Regions from separate parts of the Ruegeria sp. CE8 genome, predicted to be linked through region 4. Evidence: riboswitches for the same ligand, from Rfam matches in the RefSeq annotation. Region 4 holds a riboswitch; each other region holds the start of a gene.
What was found. A riboswitch is a leader RNA that binds a small molecule or an ion and turns the genes downstream of it on or off. The one in region 4 is predicted to bind cobalamin.
Positions count from the first base shown of each region.

Region 1: linked by a shared signal. The riboswitch ahead of ACR0AA_RS13295 (hypothetical protein) and the one ahead of ACR0AA_RS17520 (hypothetical protein) in region 4 are both predicted to bind cobalamin.
Region 2: linked by a shared signal. The riboswitch ahead of ACR0AA_RS00315 (DUF1636 family protein) and the one ahead of ACR0AA_RS17520 (hypothetical protein) in region 4 are both predicted to bind cobalamin.
Region 3: linked by a shared signal. The riboswitch ahead of ACR0AA_RS13750 (aromatic ring-hydroxylating oxygenase subunit alpha) and the one ahead of ACR0AA_RS17520 (hypothetical protein) in region 4 are both predicted to bind cobalamin.

Region 1 is NZ_JBQFRP010000007.1:114,972-118,846, forward strand. Features, by position in the region: gene ACR0AA_RS13285 (acetate/propionate family kinase) at 1-38, opposite strand, end outside; gene ACR0AA_RS13290 (bifunctional enoyl-CoA hydratase/phosphate acetyltransferase) at 31-1,425, opposite strand; cobalamin riboswitch at 1,717-1,924, shown strand; gene ACR0AA_RS13295 (hypothetical protein) at 2,026-2,250, shown strand; gene ACR0AA_RS13300 (ABC transporter ATP-binding protein) at 2,247-3,032, shown strand; gene ACR0AA_RS13305 (ABC transporter substrate-binding protein) at 3,044-3,875, shown strand, end outside.
Region 2 is NZ_JBQFRP010000001.1:64,239-68,113, reverse strand. Features, by position in the region: gene ACR0AA_RS00325 (NAD(P)-dependent oxidoreductase) at 1-558, opposite strand, end outside; gene ACR0AA_RS00320 (LysR substrate-binding domain-containing protein) at 672-1,556, shown strand; cobalamin riboswitch at 1,629-1,837, shown strand; gene ACR0AA_RS00315 (DUF1636 family protein) at 1,932-2,312, shown strand; gene cobW (cobalamin biosynthesis protein CobW) at 2,309-3,364, shown strand; gene cobN (cobaltochelatase subunit CobN) at 3,368-3,875, shown strand, end outside.
Region 3 is NZ_JBQFRP010000007.1:218,873-222,747, reverse strand. Features, by position in the region: gene ACR0AA_RS13755 (FAD-binding oxidoreductase) at 1-887, opposite strand, end outside; gene ACR0AA_RS13750 (aromatic ring-hydroxylating oxygenase subunit alpha) at 893-2,116, opposite strand; cobalamin riboswitch at 2,229-2,432, opposite strand; gene ACR0AA_RS13745 (LysR substrate-binding domain-containing protein) at 2,504-3,415, opposite strand; gene ACR0AA_RS13740 (trimethylamine methyltransferase family protein) at 3,725-3,875, shown strand, end outside.
Region 4 is NZ_JBQFRP010000011.1:148,458-152,332, forward strand. Features, by position in the region: gene ACR0AA_RS17510 (DNA polymerase III subunit gamma/tau) at 1-1,263, opposite strand, end outside; gene ACR0AA_RS17515 (protein-tyrosine phosphatase family protein) at 1,418-1,906, shown strand; gene ACR0AA_RS17520 (hypothetical protein) at 1,923-2,330, opposite strand; cobalamin riboswitch at 2,415-2,634, opposite strand; gene ACR0AA_RS17525 (alpha/beta hydrolase family protein) at 2,778-3,635, shown strand; gene rsgA (ribosome small subunit-dependent GTPase A) at 3,647-3,875, opposite strand, start outside.

The DNA.
Region 1 (3,875 bases), on a different contig from region 4:
GACGACCCGGCGTTCAGTGCCAGAACATGTTCAGCCATGGATTTTGCCTTTATTCGCAATTGCATGCAGCGCCGCCACGGCGCAAGAGGCCAGCCGCGAGGCGTCATCATCCGCGCGGGAGGTCAGAATGATTGGTGCTGCGGCACCAACCACGATTCCCGCGGCTTCGGCATGAGAGATATAGGTAAGCTGCTTGGCCACCATATTCCCTGCCTCAATGTTCGGCGCCACCAAAATGTCCGCCGCCCCGGCAACAGGTGATGTGATACCCTTGGTGCGCGCAGCGTTCAGGTCCACCGCGTTGTCCATGGCCAATGGACCATCGACCAACCCGCCGGTGATCTGCCCGCGTTCTGCCATTTTGGACAACAGCGCAGCGTCGACCGAAGATGGCATATGCGGATTGATCGTCTCTACCGCCGACAACACGCCAACCTTGGGCACTTTGATGCCGATGGAATGGGCCAGATGAATGGCGTTTTGAACGATGTCGGCTTTGGTTTCGAGATCGGGTGAAATGTTTACGGCCGCATCGGTGACCATGATGGGCCGTGACATGCCCGGCACGTCCATAACAAACACATGCGACAAACGCCGCCCCGTCCTCAGGCCTTTCTCGCGACGCAAGACGGCCCGCAAAAGAACATCCGTATGCAGATGCCCCTTCATCAGCATCCGAGCCTTGCCCTCCACGACCAGATCGACGGCACGATGCGCGGCCATCTCGTGGCTGTCGACCTCGATGATTTCAGTTCCGGATAAATCAGCGCCAAGCTCGGTCGCAGCAGCAGCAATTTTGTCGGGATCGCCGACAAGTATCGGAGTGATTATGCTGTTTGATTTCGCCAACAAAGCGCCGCCCAGTGAGTTCGGCTCTTCCGGGGCGATGACGGCTGTTGGCATAGGGTCCATGGGGCGCGCCTTTTCCAGCAGAGCGTCAAAATGCCGGTGCCTTTGAACGATCAGCCCAGGAACTTCGACCGAGTCAAACTTCAAATGCCGGGCGGGTGGCGTGACTTGCACTGTACCGCTTAGAATCAACGCGTTGTCCCCGACCCGGCGCACTTCGGCGGCGCAGGTCAAATCGCCATCTTCGCGCTTTTCCGTGACCGAAACAAAGGCGGTCAGTTCTTCGCCCGCCAGAACCGGGGCATGGAATCTGAGGTTTGCCCGGCGTGTCTGCGTGCCCGCCCCTGGCAGGACGTTTCCCAGTACCGCCGCAACAAGGCCAGCGGGCCACAACGCGGGTGCAACAGCTTCGGGGCGCCCATCACCATCCCCATCATAAGCGGCCAGATGCAACGGATTATGGTCTCCGGACGCCGATGCAAACGCGTAAAGATCGTCAACGGTGCAAAGCCTTGTAACCTGGGCCTTATCGCCGACTTTCAATTGTGAAAACGTCCGGTTTTCTTGAATTTTCATCTCGTCAGGCTTTGATTTTTGCAAATGATCGTATTTGAAACCGACGCTCGGCACTTCAGTCCCACCCGACTCGAGCTTGCCGCCGATTCCCCTGTATTTCTGCGCTGCAGCGTAGCCAAAAGAACTTCTGACCACAATTGATTAAGCTTCTTAGCGGCAATCTGGCGGGTAGCGCCCTTTGTCGCCTGCCAGACCTCAGCCCCGCTGAGCCGTCTGACGCGCTAAAGCTGTCTTCCAATCGCCACAACAAGGGGTCTTCGGTTTTGAGCTTGACCAATAATGCGAACTCGGGCACTTCTCGTCGTCGATGGTTCCCGATGGTGCGCCCAAGGGATGAAAAGGGAATACGGTGAGGTTGCCGAACGGCGCCAATTCCGTGACTGCCCCCGCAACTGTAAGCGGTGAGCGACGCCAACAGACCACTGGCCCAAACGGGCTGGGAAGGACGGCCAAGCCACGACCCGCAAGTCAGGAGACCTGCCATCTGATGTTCAACCAACCCGGGGCGGGGCGTCCTGGAAGGAGGCTATATGGCACGTCTGACGCGTGTTTTCATGATCGGCACCTTCTGTCCGCGCTTGACAACAAGCGGAGCGGGCAATGCTGAGAAAACCTGATCATTTCATTCCGATTTGCGAGACGTGCATGGGCACGGGTGTCGTCGGCTCGATCCAAAGCGGGTTGCCGGACAGGCTTCCTCGCGCGTTGTCCGCCCGTACGACCTTGCGCAAAACGCGTTGGGTCAACGCTGACGGTCGCTTGCGCGCATTGTTCAGAAAGAGTCATTCGCACCCGCCTCAGATCAAGCAGGAGGAACGCGTATGACCCGCAGACCATTTCTTGAAACTCGCGAGTTGGAATACCAAGCCCTGAATGGCGAAGTCCTGCTGAAAGACGTCAAGTTTGATTTGGACGAAGGGGCGATACTGGCGATTGCCGGGCCGAATGGCGCGGGCAAGACAACGCTCCTCAACCTCTTGTGCGGGGCAGAAGAGATCGTTCAGGGGGACGTTTTGATCAAGGGGCGCAGCCTTCGGCAACTTTCGGCAATGGATCGTGCCCGTATGATCGCAGTTGTTAGTCAACAAGAGGCCCCCGATGGACGGTTGTTCCTGCGTGACTATGTGGCCCTGGGACAAATTCCGATCCGCGCGGACCGATCCGCAAGCGAGCACGCCGACGAACTGGACCGTATCCTGAACCTGACCAGTTTGTACGCTTTGGCCGACAAGCGTATGGCCGTCCTGTCCGGCGGCGAGCGCCAACGGGCCCATATCGCGCGGGCTTTGGCCCAGAAACCGTCACTGTTGTTTTTGGACGAACCAACCAACCACCTGGACCCGGACGCCAAGGGCCGCATGCTGTCCCTGGTGGCGGAACTGGGCATCACGGTAGTGATGATCGTCCACGACCTGGTCATGATCCCCGAGTTCGCCACCCATGTCGCACTGATGAAGTCCGCCCGGCTGACCGGCTTTGGGTTGGTGCACGAGGTGCTGACCCCCGAACGCGTCCGCGAAACCTTTGGCGTCGATTACCTGTGTTTTCAACACGAAGGCCGCGTGATCCCGGCGCTGGATATCCGAAGAACCACAATCTCAAAATGAGGAACAAAACCATGAAACAGGCACTCTGGCCCGCGGCGCTGATCACCGGCCTGGCAACAAGCGCGGCCGCACTTGAGACCACAGTCGATAATTGCGGCGAACCTTTGATTTTCGAAACCCAACCCGAGCGGCTGGTCGTCCACGACATGAACATGACCGACATGGCCTTTGCGCTGGGTCTGCAGGATAAGATCGTTGGGCTGACGGGCATCACCGGCTGGTACAAAACAAGCCCGGAATTCGACACTTTGCGCGGCGACATCCCCGAGCTGGCGCCGAAATACCCGACTGTGGAAAACCTTGTCGCGGTAGAACCCGACTTGTTTTTTGCGGGCTGGTACTATGGCATGAAGCCCGGCGGCGATGTGACCCCGGACACTCTGGAGCCCTTCGGGATCAAAACGATGATCCTGACCGAAAGCTGCGTACATCTGGACAAGGAACGCCCCGAAGCAAGCATGGACCTGCTGTTTGATGACGTCCTGCGTCTGGGCAAAGTCATGCAGGTCGAAGACAAAGCTGAAGAACTGGTCGATGGCTGGAAGTCTGAACTGTCTGCTATCGAAGCCCAGACCGCCGACCTGCCCAAACCCCGCGTCTTCCTGCTGGACGGCCCCGCCGACGCGCCATTCACCGCTGGCAAATTCGCCATTCCCGACGCCATGATTTCGGCGGCGGGCGGTGAAAATGTCACACATGACATGGAAACCAGCTGGGGTCGCTCCTCGTGGGAGGCTGTAGCCGCTTCCAACCCGGAATTCCTGGTTCTGTTGGACTATCAAACCGGCAATGGTGCGGCGGATACGTTCAAGTTCCTGCAGGAACACCCGGTGATGTCCCAGA
Region 2 (3,875 bases), on a different contig from region 4:
CACCAGTGCTTCGGCACAAGTGATCAGGTTTGCGGTTGCCAGATAGTTCGTCAGGACTTTCAGAACAGACGCGGACCCAAGTTCGCCCGTGTGCAGGATGCGCCGCCCCATCGTCGTCAGGAATGGCAATATTTTGTCAAACGTCGCGCGATCACAGCCGGCAAAGATCGAAATATTACCCGTTGCGGCCCTGTGACAGCCACCGGAAACCGGGCAATCGACAGCAGCACCGCCGCGTTCAATCACCATCGCGCCCAGTCGTTTTACCTCGGCCTCGTCCGTCGTGGACATCTCCATCCAGATCTTGCCGGGGCCAACTTCGGGCAACATTTCCCGCATCACGGCGTCAGAGGCTGCAGGGGAAGGAAGGCAGGTGATGACGGCATCACAATCCCGCATCAGTTGCGCCGGACTTTCGGCTGCTTTGGCACCTTTGGCCACGAAGCTCTGCACCAGATCCGGGTTAAGATCATGGACCGAGAGGTCCACGCCGTTGCGTAGCAGCGATCCCGACAGTTTTGCGCCAACGTTTCCCAATCCGATAAAGCCGACTTTCATGTTTCCCTCCCGAAAGTGTGCGTCTGCGATGCTGTTAACCGAGTATCGGCGTTGCAATTTCAAAAGCAAAACGAATAATAATCCGCTTTATGGCAAAAAATTTTTGGTGATAAATGGACCGGCTTCCAAACCCTGCATGGCTGCGCAGCTTTGAATGCGCCGCTCGGCACCTGAATTTCACCACCACGGCACGGGAACTTGGGCTGACCCAGACAGCCGTATCTCTGCACATTCGATCTCTCGAGGCGGAACTTGGTCAAAACCTGTTCACCAGAAATGCACGACGGCTCGAGTTGACCGAGCTGGGGCAATCCTATGCTTTGACGGTTCGGCGGGCCCTGGGTGACATCGCGCTGTCCACCAACAGTTTGTTTGGTCCTGCGTCCCGACAAACACTCACAGTTCGGGCCGCGATTTCCACGGCAACTTATTGGATTGCCGCTGAACTGCCCGCGTTCAACGCGCAATACCCGGACATTCCCGTTCGGCTGGTATCGCACATCTGGAATGACAGCATCGCGCCAAACGATGTGGATGTCGAAATTCGGATGGGCTACGGCGATTGGCCGGGGGTCATCTCCGAAAAGCTGACCGATGAGAATCTGGTGCCGGTTTGCCGAGTTGGAAAGGCTTACCCAAGCTTGCTGGACCTCCGGCAAGGGCCGCTGATTCACATCCTCGGATACGAGGACAACTGGGCACGCTACTTTCACGCTCATGATATGGAGCCACCCAAGCAAACATCCCTTCATTCGGTCGATACATCCGTCGCCGCATTGCAATTGGTGATGGCCGGTGCAGGCTGCGCGACCATTGTGGAAAGATTCGCTAAAAATTCCATTGCTCAGGGCGCGCCGATAGAAATTGCAGGCCCAGCGATTCCGTTTGCGCAATCGCACTATCTGATCACCGCGCCCGGGCGCACGCGCTCATCCGCCGCAGCGGGTGTGTTTTGTGCCTGGCTGCGTGATCGCCTGGCTGCGGATGCCGCTGACTGACACTGGCTTGTCGCTTTTCCGACCTGCGCGTTTTCTGCATCCTGCTCGCGCTTGACAAGCCCCCTGCCCGTGCCGCATGTCCCTTTCGTTGGTGTCCATCTTCGGATGGATGAAAAGGGAATGTGCAGCGGATCTACCGCCAAGCACAGCCGCCCCCGCGACCGTGACCGGAGAGGGTGCCCAAAGCCACTGGCCCAAAAGGCCGGGAAGGCGGGACATCCGACAGGGCCGAAGCCCTGACATCTGCAAGCCGGGAGACCTGCCAGCGCCCGTAGATGAAACCGGACGGGGTGTTCCGGTGTCGGGTCCATGTCGCAACACGTGGCCCGCATGAAACCCCGTCCCCCACGAAGAGGATTTGGGGGGATGAGAGACATGACCGCGACCGCACCGGTCGAGCTGCTGGTCTGTACCACGTGCCGCCGTGGCCTGCCTGTCGAAGACGACGCGCAACGACCCGGCGCATTGCTGCACAAAGCGCTGGAACAGGCCGACTTGCCCGATGGCATCACTCTGAAAGCCGTTGAATGCCTGTCAAACTGCGATGAGGGTTGCTCCATCGTGCTGCGCGGAGGCCCGGACCGTTGGACCTTTGTCTATGAGCACCTCAACGAAACCGATCATGTCGAGACCATTGTTGACGGTGCAACCAAGTATCTCGCCACGGAAGATGGCCTGGTGAAATGGCGTGAACGCCCCGAACACTTCCGCAAAAATTGTGCGGCCCGTATTCCCCCGATTGGAGCCCTGAAATGAGCAATCTCGAAAAACTCCCCGTCACTGTGATCACCGGCTTTCTGGGCTCGGGCAAGACTACGCTGGTCAAGCACCTGATGCAGAACCCGCAGGGCAAGCGGCTGGCCGTTGTCGTCAATGAATTCGGCGATGTGGGTGTCGATGGCGATATCCTGAAATCCTGCGCCATTCCGGATTGCCCGGCGGAAAACATCATGGAATTGGCTAACGGCTGCATCTGCTGCACCGTGGCCGATGACTTCATCCCCACCATCGAGGCGCTGATGGCACTGGAGCCGCGCCCCGATCACATCCTGATCGAAACCTCCGGCCTCGCGCTGCCAAAACCGCTGTTGAAAGCCTTTGACTGGCCCGATATCCGCTCAAAAATCACCGTGGATGGCGTGATTGCTCTGGCAGATGCCGAGGCTGTAGCTGCTGGGCGTTTTGCGCCAAATGTCGAAGCCGTGGACGCCCAGCGCCTGGCCGACGACTCGATCGATCACGAAACGCCCCTGTCCGAGGTGTTCGAGGACCAGATCTCCTGCGCCGACATCATCCTGCTGACCAAGCCCGATCTGGCCGGCCCCGAAGGCGTGGCCAAAGCCAAGGAGATCATCGCAGCCGAGGCTCCGCGTCCATTACCCGTGGTCGAAGTGCCTGAAGGTGCCGTGGACGTCCGCGTCGTACTAGGCCTTGAGGCCGCCGCCGAGGATGACATGGACGCCCGTCCGTCGCATCACGACGGTCATCACGACCACGAGCATGACGATTTCGAAAGCATCATCGTCGAGTTGCCGGAACAGACCGACCCGACCGCGCTGGTCGCCAATATCGAACGTCTTGCGAACGAGCTGAACATCCTGCGCGTCAAAGGCTATGCCGCAGTTCAGGGCAAACCGATGCGTCTGCTGGTTCAGGCTGTAGGTGCCCGTGTACGTCACCAATACGACCGCCCATGGGAACCCGGCGAAGAGCGCCGCTCGCGTCTGGTCGTGATCGCCGAGCATGACGACATCAAAGAGGCCGCAATCCGCGATATTCTCGTGGGTGTAGCCGAGGCCGCCGAGTAAGCCATGCACGTCGTCTTCCGCGAAAGCCACGGGTTAGAAGAAACCGAGACCCCAACCGATCTGGGCCAGAGCCCGGCGGATCTGGTGGTGCTGTCCTTTTCGGACAGCGACCTCGGCGCTTTCGCAGCAGGCTGGCACCGCGGTGGCGGCCCCGAGGGGCAGATGCCCACGATGCGGCTGGCCAACCTGACGGCACTCAAGCACCCGCTGTCCGTCGACACCTATCTCGAGCAGACGCTTAACGGGGCCAAAGGCATTCTGATCCGTCTGATCGGTGGCGTACCCTACTGGTCTTACGGCCTGCAGCAGGTTCTTTCGCTGGCTCAGGCCAAAGGCATCGCCCTCGCCGTTCTGCCAGCCGACGGGCGGGAAGACCCACGGCTTGACGACTATTCGACGCTGCCTGTCTCGACCCTGAGGCGGCTGGCGCATCTTTGCGACACCGGCGGAGAAGTTGCTGCGCAAGCTGCTTTGGCACAAATGGCTCTGGCGGCTGGGCTTTATGCCGGGC
Region 3 (3,875 bases), on a different contig from region 4:
AGCACGGTGTCGGTTTCGGCTACCTTGGCGGTGACACCCGAGCTTGCAAAGTGAATTTCTGCGCTAGCCTCTTCATCGGGGATGACGTCATCCAGATCGGGCAGATCAGCCTCAGTCTCAATGGGCGCACCGAAGCTTTCCTGATGGTAGTGCTCCAAGTCAAAACCAAGGCCCGTCAGCGCATCCCGCACGGCTTGCATGAAGGGTTCCGGACCGCAACAATAGACCTCGCGATCCAGATAGTCCGGGGCCATAAGTCCGAGCATCAGCTGATTGAATTGGCCCTGATAGCCTGTCCAGGGCCGGTAGGGATCGGCCTCTTCCACTACGAACTTCAAATCCAGGCCGTGCGTTCGGCTGGCCATCTGCTCAAGTCGCTGGCGAAAAATGATCTCGGATGGACGTTTGGCGCAGTTGATGAAAACGATGTCCAGATTGCGGCCTTCGTCCCACATGCAGGTTGTCATGGACATCATTGGGGTGATGCCAGAGCCTGCTGAAATGAAGAGGTATTTTCGCGCGCTACTCTCGCCGTTGGTGAACAAGCCTGCAGGACCCAGCGCCTTTACCCTCATGCCAGGTTGAAGGTTATCCAACATCCAGCGTGTGCCGATACTGTCAGGCTGCGCTTTCGCGGTGATCGTGATGGATCTGGGACGAGAGGGTGAGGAGGATATCGTATAGGTACGATGAACGACACCGCCAGGTTGACCCGGGGCAGGGATTTCCAACGTTAGAAACTGCCCGGGCTGGTAAGCGAACATCGCACCGGAGGGTGCTCGAAACGTAAAGCTGGCGGTATTTGGCATCTCTGGCACGACCGAGACGCATTCCAGTGTTTCACTGTCTTGCCAGATCAATGGTGTTGAGGGGCTAAGGTCTTTCATTGCCGTTACTCCGCAGCCATGGCGTCCGGTGCCAGTCGGGCAGCCAGAGTGTTGCAATACCAATCGACGAATTGCAGAACTCCGGATTCCTGCGAAGGCGAATAGGGGCCGGGCACATAGGCCGGGCTGTTGATGCCTTGCTGATTATCCTCGACCACCTGACGGTCTTCGTCATTGGTGGCGGTCCAGACTTCGGTCAGGCGTTTCAGGTCATAATCGACCCCTTCGACGGCGTCCTTGTGGATCAGCCATTTCGTGGTGACCTCAGTTTCCGTGGGACTGATCGGAGTGACCCGGAAAACGATAGAGTGGTCGGCCAAAAAGTGGTTCCATGTGGTCGGATAGTGGAACTTCAAGAGCGAACCAGCATCTGGGAACGGCGAACGACCCAACCAGCGGCGCACGGCCGATTTTCCATCCATCGTATAGCTTTGCGCGCCTTCTTTCAGCGGCATCCGCGCCAAGCGGTATTGCCCGTCACCATGCAGGTAGAACTGAGAGGGCATGCCTGCAGCTTCGCAGCGGTCAAAATGCGCTTGCATATGGGTTGGGGTTTCGCCGCCTTCTATTCCGGTCACGGCCGGATCATCAGGGAACGTTCGACATAGCGCCGGGTGGTTGCCACCACAGTGGTAACATTCGCGGTTGTTTTCCCAAACGAGCTTCCAATTACCTTTTTCAATGATGGAACTCTCAAAGGCAACTTTCGCATTGGCCAAGTCATGCGGTTCCAGATAGGGACGCGCAAGTTCTGCAAATGTATCGAAATCTGGCGCTTCATCGGCCAGACAGATGTAAACGAGGCCGGCCAGTTCGCGGCAGTGAACCGTCTTCAATCCGTGTTGCTTTGGGTCAAAGTCCGGCCCCATGTCGCGGGCCCATAGCAAGGATCCGTCAAGTTCATATGTCCACTGGTGGTAAGGGCAAACCAGCTTGGGCGCATGTCCCTTTGCGGCCTTGCAGATGACCGATCCGCGATGGCGGCAGGTGTTGTGAAAAGCCCGTATCTGGTTGTCCGCGCCACGCACTATGATGACGCGGTAAGCTCCGACATTATGGGTGACATAGCTGCCAGGCTTTTCCAGTTCGCAGGCGGGAATGGCAAACAGCCAATCACGGTAGTGAATGGATTCGAGGTCAGCCTGGAAAACCTCGGGATCGGTGTAAAACGCCTGTTCCAGCGCATAACCAGGGTTTCGACGTGCCAACAGGGTTTGAATAATGCTCACTTCTGGCTCTCCTGCCGCGCCCCGCGGCATTGCTTGGGCAGATGGCAAGGGAGAGCCGTCCGGAGCCGTGCGAGGATCACGTCCGAAACATGCGCCCCCACCGCCACCCGCGGTTTGACTTATCTGCGAGGCTGGTTTCCGGACTTGGAAGGGGCCTTCGCCCGGTATCGGCACCTTCCCGGGATCCTCGTCCCAGTGGTTGATTGCCGTACCTGACCTTCTTTACCGTTGCGGGGGCAGTGCCGGAATCTCACCGGCTTCCCAATTCTCCGCTGCCTGAGAATCAAACAGCGGCACCTCACAGGCACAGGATATTTCCGACCCGTTTTTGCGCTGAAATACTTGCGACAATTCCGCTTCCAAAACAGACATTTCGAAACTTGGTTTTCAGGCTTTCGATATGTCGCGATCGGACCACTTTTCGTCAGCGGCAGCTTTCGACAACCAATTCCGAAACAGTTGGACGGATGGTGTTGGAAGCTTGTCCTTGGCCGTGAAATAATAAGCCCATGGGCTGGTCAGATCGATTTTGAAGGGTTCGATCAACACTCCGCGTTCCACATAAGAACGGGTAAGAGATTTTGGCAAAACGACACAGCCCAGGGACCGCACCGCCAATTCCATTGCCAGATTGGAGGCGTTTGTTCGCTGGCCCTCGTTCAGGTTCAGGTCGGTCAGGTCGAAGTATTTGCCTACAAGTTCCCAATAGGCTGGCCGACCAAGAATATGGATCAGGCGGGCATGCCGTAGCTGTTCCGGATCGCGCAGCGGCTTTCCATTCACTGTAAAACCCGGCGCGCAGACGACCGTCAATTTTTCCTCCCACAGCCGTTTCATATCTGCGGTCGCTTCGTCGACATGATGGATCGTGATCGAGACATCGGAAACGCTGTTTTCGACGTCGGTCCAGACTGTCCCGTGCACAGTCAGATCAATATCGGGGTGAGCCGCGTTGAATTCGCGGATCACGTCTGGCAGCCAACTTTCCGCAAGGCTGAACGGGCAAGAAACGACCACTTTTCGCGTGTGCGGGCGTTGGCTGACGGATCGGGTTGCGACGTCGATTTCTTGCAGAGCGTGTCGCACAGACGGCAAATAGGCTTCTCCGACGTCTGTAAGTGACAGAGAGCGGGGGTGGCGTACAAACAACGGGCGTTGGATGAACTCCTCGAGCGAACGCACATGGTTGCTGACCGCGGATTGTGTGCAGTTCAGCTCTTCGGCGGCACTGGTGAAACTCAGGTGTCGCGCAGAAGCCTCGAATGACCGTAGGAACGTAAGGTGGGGCAGGTTCATCATTATCGGGTTTCTCCCAGCGGCTAATGACCTGCATAGGAAAGGCTGCGGTGAGGCATCTTGTCCAATCGCGACACCTCGCAGGTTTCAAATGCGACAGGTTGCGGCGGCTAAGCTGCAAAAATTCCCGACCCAATGCCCCGGGAATTTTTTCGCCCAGGCGTGAGAAATCCTCATGCTCTCTTTTCGACATGAATGCGTCGCTAAGTGGCAAAACAGGGCTTCTGCGGTTGGTACGTTTAGAAAGTGCAGAACCGCACAGCTGGGCGCATTTCAGCTACATCCAGAATCGGAAACGGGGGCAGACAAAACATGGCACGAGAAAGACGCGGAGGCGGACGGCGCGGTAAATCTGGCCGCAGCGCAGCGGGTGTCGATCAGTTGCCGTGGCAACAGATCCGCAATGAGTACCCGCCGTTCGAGTTGCTGAATCCTGACCAGATGGACCAGTTGCACGCGACTT
Region 4 (3,875 bases):
GCGTTGCGCGGAAACATAGGATGAAGGCGTGGCTTGGACTGGTGCATGAGACGGCTCGGACACTCCGCCACCTGGACCTCCATTCGGTGGGGGCGGTGGTGCATCCTGCAGCCGTTTGATCAACTCTTCGGGGCTGGGCAGATCAGCCACGTGGGTCAAACGAATGATGGCCATCTCTGCGGCCATCATCGCGTTTGGCGCGGCAGAGACCTCTTCGAGCGCTTTCAGCAGCATCTGCCACATCCGCGTCAACACGCGCATCGGCAGAGCCTCGGCCATTTGCTGCCCTCGTGCCCGTTCGTCGGGCGACACGGTCGGGTCTTCGGCTGCATCGGGCGTGATTTTGACGACGGATACCCAATGGGTGATTTCTGCCAGATCGCGCAGCACAGCCAGTGGATCGGCACCTTCGGCATATTGACCGCTCAACTCTGTCAATGCCGCTGCCGCATCGCCGCGCAGGATCATGTCCATCAGGTCCAGCACCCGGCCGCGGTCGGCAAGCCCAAGCATTGCGCGGACCTGATCGGCGCTCGTTTCTCCAGCCCCATGCGAGATCGCCTGATCCAGCAGCGAGGTCGCGTCGCGCGCCGAGCCTTCGGCCGCACGGGTGATCAGCGCCAGCGCGTCCTCTGCGATCTGGGCGCCTTCGGCGGCAGCGATCTTGATCAAAAGACCGATCATGTCCTCAGGCTCGATCCGGCGCAGGTCAAACCGTTGACAGCGCGACAGAACCGTCACAGGGACTTTTCGGATTTCGGTCGTCGCGAAAATGAACTTCACATGCTCGGGCGGTTCCTCAAGCGTCTTGAGCAGCGCGTTAAACGCACTGGTCGAGAGCATATGGACCTCATCGATGATGTAGATCTTGTAGCGTGCGCTCGCCGCGCGATATCGAACGCTGTCGATTATTTCGCGGATATCATTCACGCCAGTCCGGCTGGCGGCGTCCATCTCCATGACGTCGACATGGCGACCTTCCATGATGGCCACGCAATGCTCGCACTGGCCGCAAGGTTCGGTCGTTGGTTTGCCGTCGCCATCGGGGCCGATGCAATTCATGCCTTTGGCAATTATCCGGGCCGTAGTGGTCTTACCCGTGCCGCGAATACCGGTCATGATGAAGGCTTGCGCAATCCGATCCGCCTCGAACGCGTTTTTCAGCGTGCGCACCATTGCGTCCTGTCCAACCAGATCGGCAAAGGTTTCGGGGCGGTACTTGCGCGCAAGAACCTGATAGGCGGGGCTGGGCGTTTCGGTCATGTCTGCTCTGTCGGATTCGTGTCAAGAATGCAGCGTAGAGACCCGCGCCGCCCGCGTCCACAGGAGGCTGCGAGGAATTTCGGTTTGGACTGTATCGGTAGGCGCGATAAACCCCTTTAGGGTCGGGTGGCCGTTGGCAGAAGGAACGTAAGTCTTGGCGGTTTTTGCAATCCACGCGCTGCGGGTTGGTTCGGGAACTTTGGCGCTGTCCCCTTTGCCTGGCAGTGGCGGTGGGTATGCAGACGATCTGAGCGCGATACACGATTGGAGCCCCAATCTGGTGATTTCCATGACGACCAAGGTCGAAATGCAGCAAGCCGGGGCAGGTGCCTTTGGGCAGGACATTCAATCCGGGTCTGCGGTCTGGCTGCACCTGCCGGTTGAAGATTTCGGAGCGCCGCCACCGGAAATCGCAGCCCTTTGGCCCAAGGCCAGCGCATCTGCCCGACAGGTTTTGTCGGATGGCGGACGTGTTCTGGTGCACTGCCGGGGCGGCTGCGGGCGGTCGGGTATGGTTGCCCTCAGACTTATGGTCGAAAGCGGCGAAGTCCCGAATCACGCACTCAGCCGGTTGCGCTCTGCCCGACCTTGTGCGGTGGAAACGGACCAACAGATGGCCTGGGCCATGAAGCCGGTCCAGTGAGATCGGTGAGCCTAGATCAGGCCGTGGCTTGCTGAACGATCTGATGCGAGGGGCGCGGCGCAAGGGCCGATGCCTGAAGCATGGCGCAGGGTAAAGTGGTCAAGAATCCGGTGGGCAGTGAGGCGAAATCAGAGCCAAACATCATATCGGCGTAGTCATCCAGCTTGTCGGCCGAGTCATTCGTGTTTGCCCCACAATAGACCCTGATCCGGGTTGGGCTGGCCCGAAACCGTGCCGTGCAGCCCTCGCCGCAATGGGTCAGTTCGCTCGAGCCATCCATCTCGAATTCGCTGGAGGTTACCGGGCCTGCGGTCGCCATCGCTTCGGCAATAGCGCGGGCCATTCGGGCCAGTGCGGGGCAGGTTTTGCCTGTCCTTTGGCACAGGGTGGCAGAAAATTCGTGTGTCGTTGTATTCCAGATCATAATGCGCCCTCCGCGCGATGGACGGGGGACGTGGAACAGGTGTCTCAGCAAACTGAAGACCTGCCCGGACACCCCGCCCGAGTTTCGGTTTTTCGTTCGATGGCAGGTCTCCTGACTTGCGGGTCGTTGCTTTGCCGACCTTCCCAGCCTTTCGGCCAGTGGTGTTTCGGCATTGCTCACCGCTTACAGTTGCGGGGGCAGTCGCGGCCTTGGTCCGTTCCGGCAATGCCGGGCTGGACCGCACCGTGTTCCCTTTTCATCCCGCCCCAATATGAGGACGAGAACCATCACGTCATCGCTAGCGGTTGTCGGTGGCTTGAGTCAAGCAGGCTCTTGCTGCCGCTCGAAACGGACGCGTGGTCACTTTGGAAATCTATTGACTTTGATTTGCGAAAAGCGCCGATTGCAACAGGTGAACCAAACAGTTCAGATGCTTGCGAGGGCGCTATGTTGGACAACACTCCGACCGTATTGACCGAAGATTTCAAGGTTGAAGCTGGTTCGGCCAGCTTGTCGGCGCGGTTATACAGGCCTGCTGCTACGCCGGACGTGGCGGTTGTGATCCACGGCGCCACGGGGGTGCCGCGCGACTATTATCAACATTTTGCGCAGTGGCTGGCGGCGGAACAGGGCATGGCCTGCTTGACCTATGACTATCGTGACTTCGGTCATTCGCTGACCGCGCGGCTGCGCGATTCGAAAGCTACGATGGCCGATTGGGCCCTTATCGACATGCCTGCGGCCCGGGCCGAAATGCGGCGCAGATTCCCGGCTGCGCAGCAGTGGAGCATTGGCCATTCGGTTGGTGGAATGCTGGGGCCGCTACAGCCGGATATCGAACAGATCGACCGAATGATCTGCGTCTGTTCCGGGTTGGTCACGTTATCTGATCACCCGTGGCCGTACCGCGCGCTGGCGACGATGTTCTGGTATGGTCATCCGCCATTGCTGGTCAAGACATTGGGATACTTGCCGGGCAAGGCGCTGGGTTTTGGTTCAGACTTGCCTGCAAGCGTTTACTGGCAATGGCGTAAATGGTGCACCGATCCGCTGAACTATGTGCCGGACATTGGTCAAAGCCTGCCAGACGCCAGATGGGCCGCGTCGGAAACACCCGTTGATCTATTTACAATGGACGATGATCAAGTGGTACCTCCAAACGCGGTTTGGCGACTTGCCGATCTATACGGACCTATGGCGCGCAGACATCAGCTGTCGCCGAAGGAGTTCGGCTTGACCGAGGTTGGCCACATCGGCGCGTTTGCGCGCCGAAATGCGGCCGTCTGGCCTCGATTGATTGCCTGAAACAGCAGCAGTTATAGTCTTTTACGCGACTTCTTCTCGTGCATCACAGAGCGCACCATTTTGCCAAAGGCTTTGTCGCGTGCGCGTGATTGCGCCACGGTTTCCGAGTTTCTCTGATCCTCGCGGCGCAATTTCCGCCAGCGCTCCAGGCGCTCTCCATCAAGCGTGCCATCTGCGATTGCGGCCTGAACGGCGCAACCAGGTTCGGCGTGATGCTGACAATCAGAAAACCGGCAAGAC